DNA from 2 places in the Shewanella sp. 1180_01 genome. Region 2 is predicted to be linked to the other one. Evidence: riboswitches for the same ligand, from Rfam matches in the RefSeq annotation. Region 2 holds a riboswitch; the other holds the start of a gene.

Region 1 (7,383 bases), on a different contig from region 2:
GATACTAGGGCTTGATGATGCGCAATACCGCCATAATAACTCGCCAAAAGAACCTTGACGTTTACAGTGCTTAGCGCTTGATAAGTCTCTGCTATCGCTGCTTGCCACTGCGTGCCTAACTCTAATGCCAACACAGGCTCATCTAACTGTACCCATTCCACACCTTTGGCGGCGAAACGCGCCAAGATGTCAGCATAAGCAGTTAATAAATTAGGCAATAAACTTAACTTATTGAACTCTTGACCCACAGTTTTAGCAAGGTGCAAGTAACTAACAGGGCCGAGTAGCACAGGTTTTGCTTTATAGCCTAGCGCTTGCGCTTCGCTGACTTCATCAAAAAACTGCTCGTAAGCAATCGAAAACTCTTGGTTTTGCGTCAGCTCTGGCACCAAATAATGATAATTAGTATTGAAATACTTGGTCATTTCAGAGGCTGGCGCATCTTGGCCCGTTGGCGCTCTGCCGCGGGCAACACGGAATAAGGTATCGAGATCGATAGCGCCTTCGCCGCGGTGGCGATCAGGGATGGCATTCAAGGTCGCACTCAGGGTTAATACTTGATCGTAAAAGGCAAAATCCCCCACGGGAACTTGCTCAATGCCCACTGCGGTTTGCCACTGCCAATGGGTACGGCGCAGTTCACTCGCTACTTCACATAATTCGGCTTGAGTACTCTCACCACGCCAGTATTTTTCTAAGGCAAATTTCAATTCACGACGACGCCCGATGCGGGGAAACCCAAGACTATTTAATTGCATACCCTATCTTCCTTTATTTGAGATAAGCCAAATTCGGCACTTGCACCCACCAGATTGTTTTCTCTTGGCACTTTTCAGCATTTCCGCCTTGATAAATAACAATGGGCGTCTGGACGTCTAGAAGTTTATTGTGTTAGTCTCTATTCCAGCAACCGAATTGATTTCAAGCACAACATGAGCGAATTTCACCTGGAGTGAACATGATCGAACTAAGACATCTGCGAACCTTAATGGCCCTGAAGGAAAGTGGCAGTTTGGCGGGCGCAGCCAAAAAACGTTTTGTCACTCAATCCGCACTCTCCCACCAAATTAAGGAGTTGGAGCAAAGGATTAACTCGCCTATTTTTGTGCGTAAGAGTAAGCCGCTGTCATTCACCCAAGAAGGTGCACGCCTGCTTCATCTCGCGGAAGAGATTTTGCCTAAGGTGTTAGAAACCGAGACAGATCTTAAGAATGGCCTTGAAACCGAAACCAATCAGTTGCGGGTAGGCATTGAGTGCCACAGCTGTTTTCGCTGGTTAATGCCTGTGATGGAGCAATTTAGACAAGACTATCCCCAAGCGGAGTTAGATCTGTCGAGCCGTCACTTGTTCGACTCACTCAATGCCTTGGAAATGGGTGAACTGGATATAGTGCTGACCTCAGATCCTGTGCCTGGGCATTCACTCGCTTATCAGCATTTGTTTGATTTTGAAGTGAAGTTAGTGGTTGCTAGAGATCATCCTCTAGCAAAAGAAGCCTATGTCACCCCTAAGCAATTAGTGCATTTACCGATCATCAGCTATCCCGTACCACTGACGCGTTTAGACATCTATCGCCATTTTTTAGAGCCCGCAGGCATAGAAGCGGGTGAGCAGAAAACCTGTGATTTAACCATGATGTTACTGCAACGCATCGCCTGTAAAGACGGCATAGCCGCACTGCCGAACTGGTCGATAAATGAAGGACATGGCCTAAGCCTCACCACAGTGAAGCTAGGGCAAGAAGGTTTAAAACGGCCTCTATTTGGTGCCTATCGCCGCCATAGCGCCAACTCAGCCTTGATCCAAAATTGGTTACAACTGGTGGCGAGTGAAGGTTTATCCCGCCAGCAGAAGACAAATTAACACAGGTGAAACCTAACAAAAAAGCCTGCTGATGCAGGCTTTTTTAATGAATCTAATGACTATTTCATAGGATCAAACAGCGATTTAATGCATCGAAATATTACAGCGGATTCATCAACAGACCACGCATAGACAATACGCGGCGCAAGATTAAACCAGGGGAATTCGAATTGCGGGTCTGACGCAAATTATGGGCAATCATAAACTCTTGGCGTAAGTCCTGATCTAAGTCTAACGCTTCGAATGATTCTATGGTCAAAGTCTGCTGTTGATTATCAATCAATGACTTAATCACGCTTAAAGGGAATGATTGTTCGGCATTAGCATTTAAATAGGCAAATGCCGTGAGCGCGATAATTTGGCCGAACACACTGAACAGGGCCAAGGTTTGCACTTCATCAGCATCAACCTCAACGCCTTCCATCTCCGCTAAACTGTCCACCGCATCTGTTGCAATATCTTCAGTCAACTTCCAATAACCTTGGACTAACTTTTTATAGGGCTGCGGCAGCTCATCGAGGCGTTCTTGCAGATAAAACGTAAAGGCATAGCGATAGATATTCACTTGACCTAAGCGGACTAAAGCTTCTTTCAACGAGCGAGTCTTAGGGTTAATCACCCCAGATGCTTGTGCGGAATTACTGCGCATTAACATGTGCGCCGCCAATGCGGGGTCACTCGAGATGATGTCGATCACGTTACGAATGTCGCCTTCAGCAAGGATCGCTTTTTTGAGTGGTATTAAAATCCCTCGTCGGCCAATCACTTGCTCTTCGTTCGCTATGATAGCTCTAACTTGAGTAAAAACCTGTTGCTCAAGATCTGTCATAAGACACTTTGCACCTGTTTATTGACAATAAGATAATTCGGTTACCGTTCACATCATACCCAAAATTTAAAGAATTTCAGCCACAAACAGCAGAGTAATAGATAAATTATTCCTGTTTAGTTATTGCTGCCCGCTAACCACTAAAGATAACGACAATTTAGTCACTCTACTGAAACGATATTCAAGACTATACCTATTTCAAAATTTATTCCTTGAACAGAGCCTAAAAAATAAAAAGCCAGACTGAGTCTGGCTTTATCGAAATTGAGCGAATCAATGCCTAGAAGCGATAACCAAGGGTAAAACGAATATCGCGACCTCGACCAGAGTAATAACTATCACCCCAAAGGCCACCGTAATAGCCTGCGCTGACATAGTCTTTATCAAATAGGTTATCGATACGCAGGCTGGCAAGCCAAGCATCACGGTTGTAGTTCAAGGCTAAATTACCGAGCACGTAACTGGCCAGCTTATCGCCTTCATTACCGTTATCGCCTTCGATAAAGCGGTTACCAGTATAAATTGCTTCGGCAAAGACTTGGAAATGCTCAGCAAAATCCATACTGACATATCCGCGCCCCGTGTGTTTTGCCACCCAAGACAGCTCCTTGCCATCATTGTTACCGTCGGTAAATTCAGCATCGATATAGTTATACTCTAGCCCGAGCTGCAGCGCTTTAGTCACTTGCCAATCCCAATCGGCACTGGCGCCATAACGACGAGAAGCGTCAGCATTGACGTTCGCACCTTGGAAATCTCCTTTTGGAGGTGTCTCTGCGCTAGGATCGAACACGATTTCATCCTCTAAATCGAGGCGATACAGGTTCACTCGCAGGGTTTGGCTGGCAAGCGTCCAATCCCAACCCGCCTCATAGGAGCGGCCCGTCTGTGGCTTTAAGCCAAACACATCTTTAGGGGTATAAGCTTGCTCATCCACTTTCGCAAAACGGAAGTTTTCATCGCCACGTAGATAGAATCTGTGCTCCGTACTAGGACGGTAGTTTAGGCCAAACTCAAATGCTGTCGCATCTTCATCTAAATCGATACCATTAGGATAAACTTTGCGATCGACTAACTCGTCGGTCACCCGCGCATATCGCCCACCCACAACATAACTTAGGGTATGGCTTAATGGAACAGTGGCTTGTAAGTAAGCACTTTGTGTTTGCTGCACATTACTGCGCGCCATAGTGTCAAAATCAGCCTTACCACGGCTGATGTCTAAACCTGTGACTAGGTTTAGCTCACCTTGACGGGTACTGTAGTTCGCTAACGCTTTAGGACTAAACATCAACAGTGAGCGCGTGTTATGGCTGTTCGCCCCCCAATTAAAAGAAGACACTAAGGTATCGCTATAATCTAAATCCGCTGCTAAAGCCCAATTTTGATTAAGCTGATGCTGATAACCCGTGCGCGCCGCAGTGGTCATCTCGTGAGAATATTGCTTATCGTTCCCAGAGTCACGTGGGTTGTCTTTAAATTGATCTTTTGTAAGCGAGCCAGGATTTTCACGGTCATCATCGTAATAGCTGGTTTCAACGAAGAACGAGTCTGTGGCCGTTTTATATTGAATGCGGCCAAGAATAGAGCCGGTTTCGTTAGCATTATGTTTGCGATAGTTGTCACCTTGGTTATAGCTACCAGTGAAAAAGTAACGCCAATCTTTGTTGATCGCGCCAGACACATCACCGCGACCTTCATAGGTATCAAAGCTACCGCCAGATAACTGCACGCTGCCGCCAGTATTTTCAGGGGACTTAGTGACAATATTGATCACCCCGCCCACGGCTTGGTCACCATAAAGCACACCCGCACTACCCGATAAAATTTCAATACGATCCACTTGATTAAGCGGAATGGCATTAAGACTAGGGGCTGCGATATCGATATTATTGAGGCGACGACCATCAAGTAAAATCAGCGTGTTATTCACAGCAGTGCTGGCGCTAAAGCCACGCATCGCAAAACTAGTACCGATGTTATTATCTGATATTTGAATACCACTTTGACCGCGTAAAACCTCAGTCACACTAGTGGCACCGCTCATTTCAATCGCCGCAGCGTCAATCACATTCACATTCGCGGCAATATTTAACGGGGTATTGTCAGAGCGGCCGATCACGACAAGATGCTCGTCGACTTTCGCTGTGCTGGTAGCGTCAGCCGCCATAGCGGGCGCGATAACGGAAAAACTGCAAAGGCTACCGATCAACAGCGCGATTTTTGTTGGATTTGTTCCCATTTTACCTTTAACTCCTGCAAGGAAAACGGGGCATTAGCGCCACGATACTGTTCATTCAGTAAAAGATACTGACAGTGACTATCGCATTTTGAGATCTGCCCACCGAAATCTCAAAAACACCTTTAGGGCCGGTCTCCGGACTTAGGCTATGTTAATCCGTAAAAATAGAATTAACGCGAGACTGACCTTTAACATTCTGACTATCGGGTTCTGTCTTGAACACACCAATCAAACGCGGTCTTCTCTCACCTTTTACCGTTGCGGGGGCAGTGCCAGAATTTCACTGGCTTCCCGATTATCTCGCGGCTTTCGCACGCAAGCACCTCAGAAGGTTGACTAAAAATTTGATTCATAGGGCACAGCCATCAATAAAACAGCGATACTCCCTTAAGGCTCAGCACATTATAGAGCCTGAGCGCGCGCATTATAGACGTCTATACGGATGAAAGTCCATCAAACTCAAGCGAACGTCTACGGTCTACTTCAAGGAGAATGGGACTAAAGCGGAGATAAAATCTTGGCTATTATCTGCCTGCAATGGTGGTTTATCGGCAGAAAAAACGGCACCTCGCATCGACTTATGCAGTAGATACAAATCTTTATTGCCACTGACAACCGTATAGTAGCCAATTTCCCCTTGAGGAGTTGAAGCATAGGCTTTGGGATTCACTTGCGTGACATTGTGGATATTGGGCATGGCTGTACAGCCTAAAATAGCCTTAAATCCCTCATGTCCATCAACTTCAGTGTCGCCGAGCTTCTGGTACACCACTTCGCCGTCACAGGTCGATTTATAGGTCTGGGCCATCGCATCTAAAAAACGCTCAGGGCTAATACTCTCGGCCATATCCTTAAAGCCCTGCACGCAAAATAGTGCACTCCACTGGGTTAATGCTTCCTGCTCAGGCACATATTCTGCCATAAACATGCCAGCTTGCTCCTCATGATAAGCCTGCTTCCAGCCCGCAGGCAGATTGAACCCTAATTGCTGACCAAATACGGGCAATACATGGGTATGAGCTGCGCCGCTTTCGCTCCGAGCTATATCTAATGTGGCTTGAACTGGCTCTGAGCCAATTAAGCTGCAGAGTAATAACACACTGGCACCTTGAAACAATCCAATAGGTGAACACAATGCTAATTTCATACTTATCATCCTTGTATCGCACTTATAACTAATGCTAATTAATACGACATCATGAAATTGAACAGAAAACACCCAGCATTCTAGCGAATAACCCAGATTGAAAACAGTCAAAAGCCTAGATTAACTGCCACTTTAAAAGAAATAATCACTGTCACGGTGTAAATAACAGAGAAATACTCCGTTTATCTGCGCCGTGATGGTAAAAGAGGTGAATGCTATTCGCTAAATAACCACATTTTTACTTCAGGTTTAGGCCTTTCCTGACTCAGAATCGCCTGCCGTTGCTCTTGCGTTTCGCATTGGGTAACAGGGGTAAAATCCAGCGGCTTAATCACCAACGAATCGGCTGGCTGCAGCGGAGATTTGGCGAACATCTCGTTATTCATCGACCAAGAGACCCATTCCCCCTTTTCACTGATCCCGACATAACCCTCACCCGCCCTCGCTAACCAAGTTAATCGCGGGATGCGTTCTATGAGCTTCTCGACATTTTCTAGGTTAACCCTATAGCCTACTGGCACGACTTTGCCGTCAGGACGGGTGAATACAAATGATGCTGAACCTATGGTGATTTTGCTTCCCTCCTGCCAATATTGATTGAGGATCTCTTGGGCATAGTGAAAACCATATAAATAGGCGTAGTCACTGTTATCGACGAGGATTTGCGGTACGGCATTGTCACGCAGCAACAGAAATCCCGTGCCGACACTGACAATACTGTTCACGCCTTTAATATCTGTTTGTTTGAGCCAATCGATACCGCAGTTCGTTTCATTGCCCCAAAAGTGCGCTTCTCCCGCTGGACTTAAGATTGCAAAAGCACAGCTATTTGACGTAATACTCACGACATCCTGAAGCGCACTGCGAATAGGGTAAATATCGCTACTCTGCCCCCAAGTCACGACACTGCCATCCTTTTTCAAAGCGGCATAGGTCCCTTGGGTATACTCAACACGCACAACATCCATTAACTGCGGCAGCAGCTTTTTCATATTGGTTGAACGTTCAACTTGCCCCCAAATCACAGTGCTGCCGTCTTTCTTAAGTGCCGTAAAACTTCGTCCTTCGGCAAAGATATCAACTATATCCACCAGTTTATCCTGCACATGCTGGCTATTGCCGCCTTCGGGCCCATAACCCCAAGTGTGCACTTTTCCACTGGCATCGAGTGCGGCTACCGCCTCACGGTTAGCATAGAGTTTAGTGATGTTTGTCATACGGCTTTGCAGGGCTTTGTCGAGACTCAGTTTCCCTGCACGTCCCCAGTACACCACAGTGCCATCTTCACGCAGGGCGGCAAA
Region 2 (7,383 bases):
TTTCAGATATTTGCTGCGCCGCGCCTAAGGTATCACCCGTGTAACCGCCAATCTGGCGTCTAAAGATCACTATGATCAAACGGCGCAGTCCTATCATCACCAATAGCAATGACAATGCCGCTAACCCCTTGAGGAATAACAACACTAATACGCCGCTGGCGATCAGGATAAGCAGCTCATTAATGCCTTGATGTTGCGATAGCGGCTTAGACTTACTGGTCTCGTCATCGCGGACATATTTTTCACTAAAGATGATACTGGCTGATACCACGCGGCTGACTGTGTGTGCGACGATAAGCGCCGAGCCCGCGACCACAGGATCGTACAGTGCCAACTCGACGAGCAACTGCCATTTCAGCAGCAGGGCCAACATCAATGCCAGTGCACCATAACTGCCAAGGCGCGAGTCCTTCATGATCCGTAGCTTGTCTTCCGCCGTCCAACCACCGCCAAAACCGTCGAAGGTATCGGCTAGGCCATCCTCGTGAAATCCGCCCGTGAGCAAGACGCCAACCAACATAGCTAACAGCACAGAGACGCCGGCGGGGAGCCAGTTCTGCGTCAGCCAAAATACAATGGCACTTAACAGGCCGACCAAAAGACCGACGAGACCGAAATAACGGCTGGCCTTATTCAACTTATCGCTATCGACTTCGACCCATTTAGGCATAGGAATGCGGGTAAAATAGCCCATGGCAACTAAAAACAAATCTATCTCTTTGTGCCAGCTTTCGCGTTCTGACATAAAGCATCCTTAGTGAATTAACACTTGCTGCAAGGTTTAAGATTAAAACGGTTGGCTAAAAAGTTATTATTTTAAATAAGTAAAATAAGCGACTTAGCAGAGCACATCATACAACAGCCTCAATCCCCGCATCACTAAAACTCGCCATTTGATTGTAAAAATTTACTGAGGCTTGAATAAGCGGCAACGCCAAGGCTGCGCCCGTACCTTCACCTAATCTCAGCCCGAGTGATAATAAAGGTTTAGCCTGCAAAAATTCTAACATCCGCTGATGGCCTTGCTCGTCTGACTGGTGGGCGAAAATCAAATAATCGCGCACATTAGGGGCGATTTGCACCGCGACTAATGCCGCAGCAGTAGCGATAAAACCGTCCACGACCACCAGCATTTTGCGCTCAGCAGCCGCTAACATAGCGCCCGTCATCTGCACAATTTCAAAGCCACCTAGGCAAGCTAACACTGATTTGGGCCCAGTTAAGGCACTTTGATGCAGCAATAACGCCAGCTCAATCAGCATCAATTTACGTTCTAAGGTTTCGCTATTAATGCCCGTGCCACGGCCGACACAATCAATCACATCAAGCTGCATGATCGCCGCCATAATGGCTGCCGCAGCCGAGGTATTGCCTATGCCCATTTCGCCAAAGGCGACTAAGTTACAACCTGCTTGATGGTGACGTTCAATCAAATCGCGCGCCATCGCAAAGCCTTTATCGACGGTTTCCAGCGCCATCGCGGGCTCTAAATGAATCGCCCCTGTGCCCGCGCCAAGACGCTGATCGATAATGCCTTCAACCCCTTCGACTGGCGTTAAAATACCGCAATCGATCACTTCGAGCGTAAAGCCCACCTGCCGACAAAAAACGTTAATCGCCGCGCCGCCATGGGCAAAGTTTTGCACCATTTGGCGCGTCACTTCGCTAGGGGCAATCGACACGCCTTCTGCGGCAATACCATGATCACCCGCAAACACTAACATGGTTGGATGAACGATTTTCAGCACAGTATTTTGTGGCTGATCCGTTTGTTGTGAATCAGCCGCTTGCACGCGGACAATCTGTAAGGCTAAGGATTCGAGCTGACCTAAGGCGCCGGGCGGCTTAGTCTTAAGATCAATTTTTTGCTGGATCAGCGGATCCTGCGCTTTACTCACAGGGCTGATTTGAAAAGACACGGCTGACTGAGACATCCACACTCCACTTATTATCTTAAATAACCACAACGCATCCTGCGTCTATGACTAACATGTCCAATTTTGCATTTCCAATCGCGGGGCAGATATCAACAAAAATGCTGATTATCCCGCCAGTCTGCGCTTGCTAGATGACTCTAGGATTACGTTCTGACTAGGTGCTTACGCCATGACTCTGCGTTTACGCAAAATCAGCAAAAAGAACATGCTACCTATGGCCGCTGTGATAATGCCCACGGGCAACTCTTGATTGCCCAACAAACAGCGCGCCAGCACATCAATCCACACCATAAATAATCCGCCCACCAGCGCCGTTAATAGAATCGGCTGACGACCGGGAAACAGCATGCGCACTGTGTGGGGGATCATCAAACCGACAAACCCAATCCCGCCGCAGGTAGCGACCAAAATCGCGGTAATCAAGGAGCAGAGCAGCAGCATATTGAGTCGCAACTTAGGCACATTCACCCCTAAGGTATGCGCCGTTTCATCCCCCGCCTGCAACGCCATGATCTGCCGCTTCATGCCTAAAATAATGAACAAACTCGCGCCAATCACCAGTGTTGGCAGTACTAATAAGGACCAACTGGCCTTGGCGAAACTGCCTAAACTCCAAAACAGCACAGAAGCCGTCGCCTGCGGACTGGCGAAATACAACAACAAACTTGTTAACGCGCCAAACATAAAGGAGGTCGCCACGCCTGAGAGCAACATGCGCTCCACTTGGCTATTGAGCCCAAGGCCAGACAAGGCCAGCACTATCAGTACCGACAAACTAGCGCCAATAAAAGCGCCGAAGGGCAAGCTAAACCAGAGCAAACCCGACAAGGCGCTCGAACCACTAAAAATCCCCGAGTTCGCCGCCATACCCGCATTCTCAAAAAATCCAGAGCCCGTGAATAACGTCAACATCACCACAGCGCCAAAGGACGCGCCTGAGCTAATGCCAAACAGATAAGGGTCGGCCAATGGATTGCGGGTCACGGTTTGCAGCACACTGCCCGCCAAGGACAAACCCGCACCCGCCACAAAGGCCAATAAAATACGCGGCAGTCTGAGCTCCATCACGATGCGCTCCGTCATGCCATTGGCTTGAGTGAGGTTGGCCATTTTATTGATAAACACTTGGATAACATCCATAAAACTGATGTTCGCCGCGCCAAAACTCGTGGCAGCAATGGGGGTTATCAAAGTGATTATGCCTAATGCGACCAGCATCAGTTGTTGTCTCGTCAAAGGTGTCACCATACGCCCCAAATGTGAGATGAAATGCTATTTACTCCCTGAATCATCCGCCCTCGCCTCGCTCAGCCAAAGCATCAGCCATGCTGTGCGTCGAATCATGGTAGCCATAAAAATAGCTGATTAAGGGCTTTTTATGTTGTGGATGGGTCGACACCTGAGCGCACACGCCGAACACATCACCAATTCGCGCCTCGGTTAATACCTCGGTTGGTGTGCCCATAGCGCTGACTTCACCGTTATGGATCAACAACAAACTGTCGCACAGGGCGCTGGCTAAATTGAGATCGTGAATAGAGGCAATCACGCTGATGCCAAGGCTACGCACTAATTCGAGGATTTGAATTTGATAACGCACATCGAGGTGGTTGGTTGGCTCGTCAAGGATCAACAGTTGCGGCTGCTGCACTATGGCGCGGGCGATCAAGGCACGCTGCTTTTCACCGCCGGATAAGTGCTCGTACTGTTGGTGCATCTTATGACTCAGGCCGACTTTCTCTAGAGCCTTTGCAATGCGCTCGCCGTCACAGCTCGAATTGGTATCGAACATGCCCTTGTGCGGCGTTAAGCCCATGCTGACCAATTGCTCTGTGGTTAGGTCAAAATAATGCGGCGTGTCTTGCTGCACTACGGCGACGCGGCAGGCAAACGCCTTGGGCGATAAACGCTCAATATCTTGATCAAACAGGGTAATTTTGCCCTGAGTCGGGCGAACAAAGCGATACAAACAGCGTAGCAAGCTAGACTTACCCGCACCGTTAGGGCCAATCAAACCCAGCATCTGCCCCGTTGGCAGCGCAAAGTTAATATTGGAAAGAATGGTTTTGCCATCGATACACCAGCTTAACTGGCTGACATCGAGCGCGACCGTCTGGCTCGCTGACGGGCGAGTGTCGCTGTCATTCAAAGCATGGCTCGTTTGGATGGCAGAGAGTTTCACCAACGTGGTGCTCCTAGCGAGTCCAAACCTGAATTAAAAAAGGTTGTGCACATTGTCATCGGCTCCCTCGAGTCACCCGCTCGAGAACTAAGGCTGCACGCAGCGATAACAGAAATAGGCAGGTCTCCTGACTCGTCACTTTTCTATTGAAAACAATATAAAAAGTCACTCACAGTTGCGGGCACAGTTCGGGCTGACTGACAAGCAGCTCCCCAATTCCCTATTATGTTGAGATTGATTTCAAGCCTTTTCAGCGTGCCTCGGCCATAACTGCCACAGAACACCCTCGCACCACTCAAAACTCCCAACACCTATTTCTGTGACGTCATCCGATACACTGCCACCAGCCTTGCAAGGCCGTGTGCGTCGGGGACGTCAGGAAAAAGCATTATCCTATATTTACCTTAATAGGCAATCGACAATCACGCTGGTAAGACAAGAAAAATCTTCACCTTAGGGCTACGCGGATCACTCGCAGCGTCCGCTCGGCCAATCTAAACGCCAGTAACAAACGCCGTGTTCATCTTGCAGCACATTAATGCTCACCACGGCCGCCACGGGTAAATCGAGTTGACTGTAAAAGCCCACCGCCCGCTCAACCCCAAGGGCGCGCGCCATTAAGTGACGGATCACTCCGCCGTGGGTCACGACCCATACTTTGGCAGCCAGTTCGCCCGCACTCAAGCCCGTACCCATGCTAGCGCCCACTGCATGCTCGGCGTTATCTGAGTCGACGCTCAATCGTTCAAACTCGGCGGCGAGTATCTGGTCAATGGCCCCATTCACCCGCGACTCGAAACTGGCCATAGTTTCCCCATTGGGCGGCGGTGTTTGCCAAGGGTTTTGCCAATAGGCCGCTAAACTTTCGCCCTCTTGCTGATACAGCTCATCGAGCCGACGACCGTCCCAATCACCAAAATCAATTTCCTGTAAACCCGACAAAAACTGCGCCTGCAATGGCCTTGACTCAGATACCAGCGCCGCCGTCGAATGCAATTCGGCGGCAAAGGCTTGGGCAAATTCGGCGCAGCGGCGTGAAGTCGAACTGTAAATCGCGCTGCAGGTACTTGCCTGCGCCTCAACCGCTGCCGACATTTGCTGCCAGCCCTTTTCGCTCAAAGGCACATCCACACGGCCGCGTAAAATGGCGCCGCCTTCACACTCGCCGTGGCGTAACAATAACAATCGAACTTGTTTCATCGTATTCCTATGTCTATCACTCGTGGCAAATTTTGTTGAAAACCCACATTAGACCCGTCGTCCTATATACTCAATTACGCTCTAGCCCTACAACTAGCTCTACAACTAATCCTAAAAAAAGAGTCGTTAAACTGGGTGAAAAGTGCTGATAGGACTCAATTGTCGTTAGTCAATTTTGACCTTGCCCTGACAATCATAAGTCGCGTATTATGGACGTCTATACGTTTAAATGTCCAAAACTAAACTCTAACGATAAATAACTAAAACGAGTAGTCAAATATCGACCGAGCAGAATGGAATGCACTTAGCCTAACTAAGTTAGCTAATTTAGATCACTCACTAGGGTCGATAACGAGAGCCAATATCTGGACTGCACAACACGCTTTACCCTGCACTTAGCATAACAAGGGTCGATGCTTGGACTTAACTTAGCTGTATTTAAGGTAATTATTTATGACGATACCCTCTACCAAAGCCGGCCAGATATTGGCAGACATTCGTAAACAGCTTGCTGAGCGCATTCTAATCTTAGACGGTGCCATGGGCACTATGATCCAAGACCACAAGCTCGAAGAAGAGGACTATCGCGGCGAACGCTTTAAAGATTGGCACACTGACGTCAAAGGCAACAACGATTTATTGGTGTTGTCGCAACCCCACATCATCAAACAGATTCACACCGACTACTTAAACGCCGGTGCCGACATCATTGAAACCAACACCTTTAATGCTACTACTATCGCCATGGCCGACTACGACATGCAGTCGCTGTCCGCCGAAATTAACTTAGCCGGCGCCCGCCTCGCCCGTGAAGCCTGTGATGAAGTGTTTGCTGCCACAGGCATTCCGCGCTACGTCGCTGGTGTGTTAGGCCCCACTAACCGTACGTGTTCGATTAGCCCTGATGTGAACGACCCAGGCTATCGCAACGTCAGCTTCGATGAGTTAGTCAGCGCTTACCGAGAATCCACTAAGGCGCTGATTGAAGGCGGCGCAGACATCATTATGGTCGAGACCATATTCGATACCTTAAATGCCAAAGCCGCACTGTTTGCGATTGAATCGGTATTTGATGACTTATTTGGTCAGCATTCTAAAGACAGATTGCCAATCATGATTTCGGGCACCATTACCGATGCCTCAGGCCGTACCCTTACGGGTCAAACCACCGAAGCCTTTTATAATTCCCTGCGCCATATCAAGCCATTATCTATCGGCCTTAACTGTGCGCTTGGGCCAAAAGAGCTGCGCCCGTACGTCGAAGAATTATCTCGTATCGCCGAATGTTATGTGTCGGCGCATCCAAATGCAGGCCTGCCGAACGAGTTTGGCGGTTACGATGAAACCCCAGAGGACATGGCGAACGTGATTGAAGATTGGGCGCGCGAAGGCATGCTCAATATTATCGGCGGGTGCTGTGGAAGTACGCCTGAACATATCCGCGTTATTCGCGAAGCGGTCGACAGACATAACCCGCGCGCGTTACCCGATATCCCCGTCGCCTGCCGCTTAGCCGGTTTGGAACCGCTGACTATCGATGCACAATCCCTGTTCGTTAACGTGGGTGAGCGCACCAACGTCACAGGTTCGGCCAAGTTTTTAAAGCTGATCAAAGACGGTAAGTTTGAGCAAGCGCTCGATGTGGCCCGCGAGCAAGTCGAAAGCGGCGCGCAGATCATCGACATCAACATGGACGAAGGCATGCTCGATGGCGCCGAGATCATGCACAAGTTTTTAAACTTGATTGCCTCAGAGCCCGACATCAGCCGCGTGCCGATTATGATCGACTCCTCTAAGTGGGAAGTGATCGAAGCTGGCCTAAAATGTATTCAAGGCAAGGGCATAGTTAACTCAATTTCCCTTAAAGAAGGCGAAGCCAAGTTTATTGAGCAAGCCACCTTAGTCAAACGCTACGGCGCGGCGGCCATTATCATGGCATTCGACGAACAAGGTCAGGCCGATACTAAGGCACGTAAAATCGAAATCTGTACCCGCGCCTATCGGGTGTTGGTCGATAAGGTCGGCTTTCCGCCAGAAGACATCATCTTCGACCCGAACATTTTC

The links. A riboswitch is a leader RNA that binds a small molecule or an ion and turns the genes downstream of it on or off. The one in region 2 is predicted to bind cobalamin.
Region 1: linked by a shared signal. The riboswitch ahead of FW758_RS08800 (TonB-dependent receptor) and the one ahead of FW758_RS07585 (ABC transporter ATP-binding protein) in region 2 are both predicted to bind cobalamin.

Annotation. Positions count from the first base shown of each region.
Region 1 is NZ_VXCT01000011.1:102,778-110,160, forward strand. It holds gene metE (5-methyltetrahydropteroyltriglutamate--homocysteine S-methyltransferase) at 1-758, opposite strand, end outside; gene FW758_RS08790 (LysR substrate-binding domain-containing protein) at 959-1,864, shown strand; gene FW758_RS08795 (HDOD domain-containing protein) at 1,965-2,693, opposite strand; gene FW758_RS08800 (TonB-dependent receptor) at 2,974-4,935, opposite strand; cobalamin riboswitch at 5,045-5,277, opposite strand; gene FW758_RS08805 (hypothetical protein) at 5,414-6,082, opposite strand; gene FW758_RS08810 (hypothetical protein) at 6,298-7,383, opposite strand, start outside.
Region 2 is NZ_VXCT01000009.1:78,731-86,113, forward strand. It holds gene FW758_RS07570 (adenosylcobinamide-GDP ribazoletransferase) at 1-745, opposite strand, end outside; gene cobT (nicotinate-nucleotide--dimethylbenzimidazole phosphoribosyltransferase) at 852-1,934, opposite strand; gene FW758_RS07580 (FecCD family ABC transporter permease) at 2,100-3,185, opposite strand; gene FW758_RS07585 (ABC transporter ATP-binding protein) at 3,226-4,119, opposite strand; cobalamin riboswitch at 4,220-4,384, opposite strand; gene FW758_RS07590 (histidine phosphatase family protein) at 4,588-5,319, opposite strand; gene metH (methionine synthase) at 5,773-7,383, shown strand, end outside.